DNA from 3 places in the Brevibacterium sp. 2SA genome. Region 2 is predicted to be linked to each of the others. Evidence: predicted binding sites of a transcription regulator. Region 2 holds the regulator's gene; each other region holds the start of a gene.
What was found. Region 2 encodes LexA, which represses DNA repair genes until DNA is damaged. Its sites were predicted from a motif close to TCGAACANNTGTTCGA; they were not measured.
Positions count from the first base shown of each region.

Region 1: ruvA (Holliday junction branch migration protein RuvA) is a predicted target of LexA. The motif match lies at 709-724, and genes of this name have one in related genera.
Region 3: FFS20_RS01430 (Rv2578c family radical SAM protein) is a predicted target of LexA. The motif match lies at 1,185-1,200, and genes of this name have one in related genera.

Region 1 is NZ_SCMW01000001.1:59,308-61,557, forward strand. It holds gene FFS20_RS00265 (HNH endonuclease signature motif containing protein) at 1-627, shown strand, start outside; gene ruvA (Holliday junction branch migration protein RuvA) at 741-1,337, shown strand; gene ruvB (Holliday junction branch migration DNA helicase RuvB) at 1,334-2,250, shown strand, end outside.
Region 2 is NZ_SCMW01000014.1:56,755-59,004, reverse strand. It holds gene FFS20_RS07605 (ATP-dependent DNA helicase) at 1-938, shown strand, start outside; gene lexA (transcriptional repressor LexA) at 987-1,742, opposite strand; gene FFS20_RS07595 (LysM peptidoglycan-binding domain-containing protein) at 1,986-2,250, shown strand, end outside.
Region 3 is NZ_SCMW01000002.1:48,015-50,264, forward strand. It holds gene FFS20_RS01425 (NCS1 family nucleobase:cation symporter-1) at 1-894, opposite strand, end outside; gene FFS20_RS01430 (Rv2578c family radical SAM protein) at 1,209-2,250, shown strand, end outside.

The DNA of each region.
Region 1 (2,250 bases), on a different contig from region 2:
CGGCATGCGACTCCCCGTCAGCTGGCGATCCTCGGCGCGCGAGACAAAGGCTGCACTTTCCCCGGATGCGAGACTCCACCGGGCTGGTGCGACGCGCACCATGTCTTCCCGTGGGCGCTCGGCGGCAGAACCGACCTCAATAACCTCACCCTCGTCTGCAGCATGCACCACCACCTCATCGACAGATCCGAGTGGGAGACGATCATGCTCAAGGACGGCCGTGCCGCATGGATACCACCGGCTTCGATCGACATCGAACGGCGACCGATCCTCCATGCACGATTCGTCACCGACGATGCCGTCGACTCACTCTTCGCCGACCTTCCGTATTCGCCGCTCACCGCCGCCGACGTCGGCGTCGACGCGGAGCATTGTGGGCCGGAGCTGATGCGGGGGAGCGACGCGGATTCGGAGCAATGGGGCAGTGTGCCCGAATCGGGAGTCGCGCGTGGACCGGGCTGGGGCATCGACGACTGCAGCGATGGTGGCGCCACCGATGGCGGCGCCACGGGCGGCGTTGCCGTCGGCGGCGCAGTCGACGGAGAGATGTCGCCGGGAGGCGAAGCCACCGGTGATGATGCCACCGGTGACGATGATCCTGGTCCCGGGGATCGAGGTCTGTGGTGAGCGGCCCGCTCGAGGGGACGAGTGTGCCGCACGCCCGGGCATGTCGGATGAGGCGAGCGACCTCGAACTGTTAGTCTGGATTCGTACACGTGTTCCCACCTGAAAGGCAGTCCGTGATCAGTTTCCTCAGCGGTACGGTTCATCGCATCGCAGCTGACCACCTCGTCGTCCTCACCTACGGTGTCGGCAGGAAAGTGCACGTGACACCCGACACCCTGGCCGGCACCCGCCACGGCGCCGACATTGACCTCGTCACGACCCTCGTCGTCCGCGAGGACTCGATGACCCTCTTCGGCTTCGGCACCGAAGACGAGAACCACACCTTCGAGGTCCTCCTGACGATCTCGGGCATCGGACCCCGCCTGGCGATGGCTATCCTCTCCGTCATGGGCCCCGACGAACTCGCCGCCGCGATCGCCGGCCAGGACGCCACCGCCCTCACGCGTGTGCCGGGCATCGGCAAGAAGGGCGCCTCACGCATCATCCTCGAACTCGAGAACAAGCTCCCGAAGTTCGCCGCCGCAGCGCCCGGCCCCACGCTCTCCTTCGGCGGGACCAACCAGCAGGTCGTCGACGCCCTCGTCGGCCTCGGCTGGAAGGAACCCCAAGCCGCCGAGGTGGTCCAGGAAGTCGTCGCTGACCTCGGGGCCGACGCCGGCACCTCGGCGCTGCTCAAGGCCTCGCTCAAAGTCCTCGGTGCCCGGAAATGACCGACCGCGAAACCACGTCCTACGAGATGGACTTCGGCGACCAGCGCCTCACCGGTGCCGAGCACGACCGGCTCGTCTCCGGCAGCGCCGAAGCCGCCGAACGCGATGCCGAGGCGGCGCTGCGGCCCAAAGGGCTCCACGACTTCATCGGCCAGCCCCAGGTTCGCGAACAGCTCTCCCTCGTCCTCGACGCCGCGAAGGCCCGGCACAAGGCCCCCGACCACGTCCTGCTCTCCGGCCCACCCGGGCTCGGCAAGACGACGCTGGCGATGATCATCGCCCACGAGATGCAGGCAAGCCTGCGTGTGACCTCCGGACCCGCCGTCCAGCACGCCGGCGACCTCGCCGCGATCCTCTCCTCCCTCGAAGAGGGCGAAGTCCTCTTCATCGACGAGATCCACCGGATGGCCCGCGCCGCCGAGGAGATGCTCTACGTGGCGATGGAGGACTTCCGCGTCGACGTCATCGTCGGCAAGGGCCCCGGCGCCACGGCGATTCCGCTCGACCTCCCGCCCTTCACCCTCGTCGGCGCGACGACCCGTTCGGGACTCCTTCCGGCACCGCTGCGCGACCGCTTTGGGTTCACCGGGCACCTCGACTTCTACTCGAGCGCCGACCTGCTCACCGTGCTCACCCGCTCTGCCCGGATGCTCGGCATCGACGCAGAGAACCGTGGGCTCACGGAGATCTCCACCCGCTCCCGGGGCACACCCCGCATCGCCAACCGTCTGCTCCGCCGCGTCCGGGACTGGGCGCAGGTGCGCGGCAACGGCACCATCGACGAGGCCGCCGCACTCAACGCGCTCACCGTCTACGAAGTCGACGAACTCGGCCTCGACCGCCTCGACCGCTCCGTCCTCGAAGTCCTCTGCAAGCGCTTCTCCGGCGGGCCCGTGGGACTCGGCACGCTGTC
Region 2 (2,250 bases):
TGGCCAAGGCCCGGTGCCAGGAGATCTTCGAACTCGCCGAGCGCTTCTGCGACCCCGGCAAGAACGACGTCGTGTGGCTGAGCCGCAGCACCTTCCGCGAACGCGAGACGACCAACCTCGTCGTCGCCCCGCTGAGCGTGGCCGGGACGATGCGCAACGGCATCTTCGAGGACTCCACCGTCGTCGCGACCTCGGCGACGCTCGCCCTCGGAGGGAACTTCGACGCCGTGGCCGCCTCGCTCGGTCTCTTAGGACCGGACGCGCCGAGGTGGGACGGCCTCGACGTCGGCTCACCCTTCGACTACGGCCGCCAGGGGATCATCTACGTCGCGTCTCACCTGCCCAAACCCGGTCGCAGCGGGCTGAGCGAGGAAGCGCTGGCCGAACTCGAAGCGCTCGTCACCGCATCCCGTGGCGGGGCGCTCGGGCTCTTCTCCTCGAAGGCGGCAGCGAATGCCGCCGCCGAGCACCTGCGCGCCAAGGTCGACGTCCCGATCCTTCTCCAGGGGGAGGACGGTCTGCCGTCACTCGTCTCCCGCTTCGCCGCCGACGATGAGGCGTGCCTGTTCGGGACGATGTCACTGTGGCAGGGCGTCGACGTGCCGGGGAGGACGAACCGGCTCGTCATCATCGACCGGATTCCGTTCCCGCGGCCGGACGATCCGCTCATGCAGGCGCGGGCCCGCGACGCCGACAAGCGCGGTGTCAACGGGTTCATGGCGGTGAGCGCGACGCATGCCGCACTGCGTCTGGCCCAGGGAGCCGGACGCCTCATCCGGTCGACGGCGGACAAGGGCGTGGTCGCGGTGCTCGACTCGCGGCTGCGCTCGGCTCGGTACGCCGGCTACCTCGTCAACTCGATGCCGCAGATGTGGCCGACGACGGACTCACAGCTCGTCCGCACGGCCCTCGGCCGCCTCGCCGACGCGAAGGAGTAGTCCGGGGCGCTCGGCGTCGCCGCGCAGGCTGTGCCCGCGCGGCACCTTTCAGAGGCGGCGGATGACGGCGACGACGAGCCCCATGATCTGCGCGTACGTGCCGTCGATGGGGTCGTAGTCCTTGTTCTGCGGGAGCAGCCACTGGCGCCCGGCCTTGCGCTTGAGCGTCTTCACCGTCGCCTCACCATCGAGGAGGGCGGCGACGATCTGACCGTTGTCGGCGGTGTGCTGCTTGCGCACGACGACCCAGTCGTCGTGGCAGATGGCGGCCTCGATCATCGAATCGCCGACGACCTTGAGGAGGAACATCTCACCGGAGCCGACGACCTGCGTCGGCAGGGAGAAGACGTCGTCGACCTCCTGCTCGGCGAGGATCGGGCCACCGGCGGCGATGCGGCCGACGACGGGGACCTGGACGGTGTTGTTCGCGAGCTCCTCGTACTTCGCCCGCTCCGCCTCCTCTTCTTCGAAGGGATTGACGACCTCGATCGCCCGCGGGCGTTTGGGATCGCGACGGACATAGCCGAGCCGCTCGAGCTGCGAGAGCTGATGCGCGACGCTCGAGAGCGACGCGAGACCCGCGGCCTCACCGATCTCGCGCATGCTCGGCGGGTAGCCGTTGGTGACGACGGCGCGTTCGATCGTCTCGAGGACGAGCCGCTGCCGGGGGGAGAGTCGGAAGTCGCCGGCTCCGGTCGGCCCGTCGGGGATCTCGACCTCGTCCTCTTCGCTGCGCGCAGCCGCGATCTCGCTGGCCACATCCTCGTTGCGCGGCCTTCCTCTGCCTCGTTTGCTCTGCACCATTGCCTCTTCCCCTTCGTTCTAATCCCACCGGTCGAAGCGCTTCGAGAGATCTCGTGTCAGTGCCGCCTGGGATGGTTGTTCGAGATCGATCAACAACGCTGGTTCTCGCTCATTGTCTCATAAATGTTCGAGGTGGACTGGACATTTGTTCGATTGGCATGTTGAATAGAACAGACGTTCTACTCATTGCGGGTGGAATCGTACGAAGAAAGAGGTAAAGCGATGTCTGAGAAGAATCACGAAATGCGTCTGACCGTCCGCGGCCGCCGCGCCGTGCGCCTGCTCCGGACTGCCCTGTGCGCTCTCGCCATCATCGGCGGCACGCTCTTCATCTCCACCCAGACGTTCACCGCCGAGGCGGTCGCTGAGGGAGAAGTCGTCGGAGTCGCCGCTGACGCCGTCGTCGTCGGCGAGGGCGAGTCGCTGTGGACCGTGGCCTCGAACCTCGGCCTCGACCGCGACACCCGTGAGGTCGTCGCCGACATCGTCGAGCTCAACCACCTCGACA
Region 3 (2,250 bases), on a different contig from region 2:
GAAGACGAGCATGTTGATGGGGATGCCCCAGAAGTTGCCGACGACGATCGAGCCCTTCTTCTTCGCCGACCGGGTGAAGTCGGAGAAGTTGAGGACGAAGGTGCCGTAGATCGCCACCCACAGGGCCCCTCCGCCGAGGATGTTCGTCCACATCTGCCACCCGGTGAGCGGGTCGTCGATCGACCAGGCGATGCGGAAGTCGACGCGGACGAGCATCCAGATCGCCAGGGCGAGGAAGGTGGCGAGGATGATCGGGCCGGCGATCGCCTCGTAACGGCGGATCATCTCCATCCCGTAGCTGACGATGACGACCTGGACGATCCACAGCAGAGTGAAGGAGAACCAGCCGAGGCCGCTCAGCCCGAGGAACTCGACCTCCGTCCACGCCTGGAGGCCGGGGATGAGGGTGATGAGGAGAACGTTGAGGACGTTCGCGGCGAGGTAGGTCTGGATCCCGAACCAGGCGATCGCGACGATCCCGCGCACCGAGGCGGCCAGCTGGGCGCCGTGGATGCCGAAGGCGATGCGGCACATCACCGGATAGGGCACGCCGGTCTTGTGGCCCATGAACCCGGAGAGGGTGAGGAGGACGAAGAGCAGGACGGCACCGACGAGGAGGGCGACGAGGATCTGCCACGCCCCGAGGCCGAGGGCGAAGAGGCCGAGGGCGAATCCGTAGTTGCCGAGCGAGTGGACGTCGTTGGCCCAGAGCGAGAAGACGCTGTACGCCGTCCAGCTGCGACCCTCCTTCTGACTCGGTGCGAGATCGGCGTTGTAGAAGCGCGGGCTGATCCGGTGCGCGGCGAGCTGTTCCGGGCTCGGTCCGAGCCGGTGCGGCACGGTGCTCGACTGAGGGTCGGGCACGGGCTGGTCGGACGTCACGGTGTGGGCCATGGGAGTTCTCGAATCAGACGGGCGCGGTGCTGGAATACCAAAGGAGGTCTTCGCGGCCTCGCGGCAGTGAGAGCTGACCCCGTGAGCGTAACCTGGGTCACACTGCTTCCGCAATGGGCTCATCTCCGTCAGTCCAGTACTGACAACGCCTGGAGTGCGCGAGGCGCGCCTCCGGACCTGGGGCGATGGCCGCAGATCGATGATGCCCGAGCCTGGACTATTTGGCATACCATTTGTTTGAATCGTGGCCTGCTGCCGGAACAGACACCCGCACCCCTCTTGACTTCGACTCGAACACGTGTTCGAATACCGGTGTGAGATGGAATGACGCGGAACCGACAGCCGGGCTCTTCGGGGTCACCGGACTCATCCGCACCGTGCGGGCCCCGGAGTTCGCGGGGATGACGTTTCACGAGGTCCTCGCGAAGTCGGCGCTCAACCGGATCCCGCGATCGAGTGCGATGCCGTTCGCGTGGACGATCAACCCGTATCGGGGCTGCTCCCACGCGTGCGTCTACTGCTTCGCCCGGAGCACCCACCGGTATCTCGACCTCGACTCCGGCGACGACTTCGACCGGCAGGTCATCGTCAAGGTCAACACCCCTGAGGTGCTCGCCGCCGAGGTGGCCAAGCCCCGCTGGTCACGCGAGCTCGTCGCCCTCGGGACGAACACCGACCCCTATCAGCGCGCCGAGGGACGCTACCGCCTCATGCCCGGAATCATCACCGCCCTCGCCGAACACGGCACCCCGCTGTCGATCCTCACGAAGGGCACCCTGCTGCGGCGCGACCTCCCGCTGCTCGCCGACGCCGCCCGGGACGTCCCCGTGGAGATCAGCATGTCGATCGCCGTCTACGACGACGAGCTCCAGCAGGCGATCGAACCCGGGACGCCGACGACCGCGGCGCGGTTGGCGACGGTGCGCGCGGCAGCGGAGCTGGGATTCCGGGTCACCGTGTTCATCATGCCGGTGCTGCCCAAGCTCACCGATTCGCGCGAGCATCTCGACACGGCGCTCGCGGCGATCAAGGACGCCGGCGCGAGCAGAGTCGTCTACGGCGCCCTTCACCTGCGCCCGGGCGCTCGCGAGTGGTTCTTCGCCTGGCTCGACCGCGAGCACCCCGAGCTCCTCCCCCGCTACCGCCGCATGTATGCGACTTCGGCCTATGCCTCGAAGGAGTACCGGACCTGGCTGGCGGCGCGGATCAACCCGCTCATCGACCGCTACGACCTGCGCGGGACCAGCGACGATGACTATCCCGCGACGAGGCGGACGAGGCATGGGCCCCGGCGCGGCGCCACCGGAGTCGGACCGGCAACGCCGAGTGCCGCCGTCGAGTCCGCCCTGCCTGACC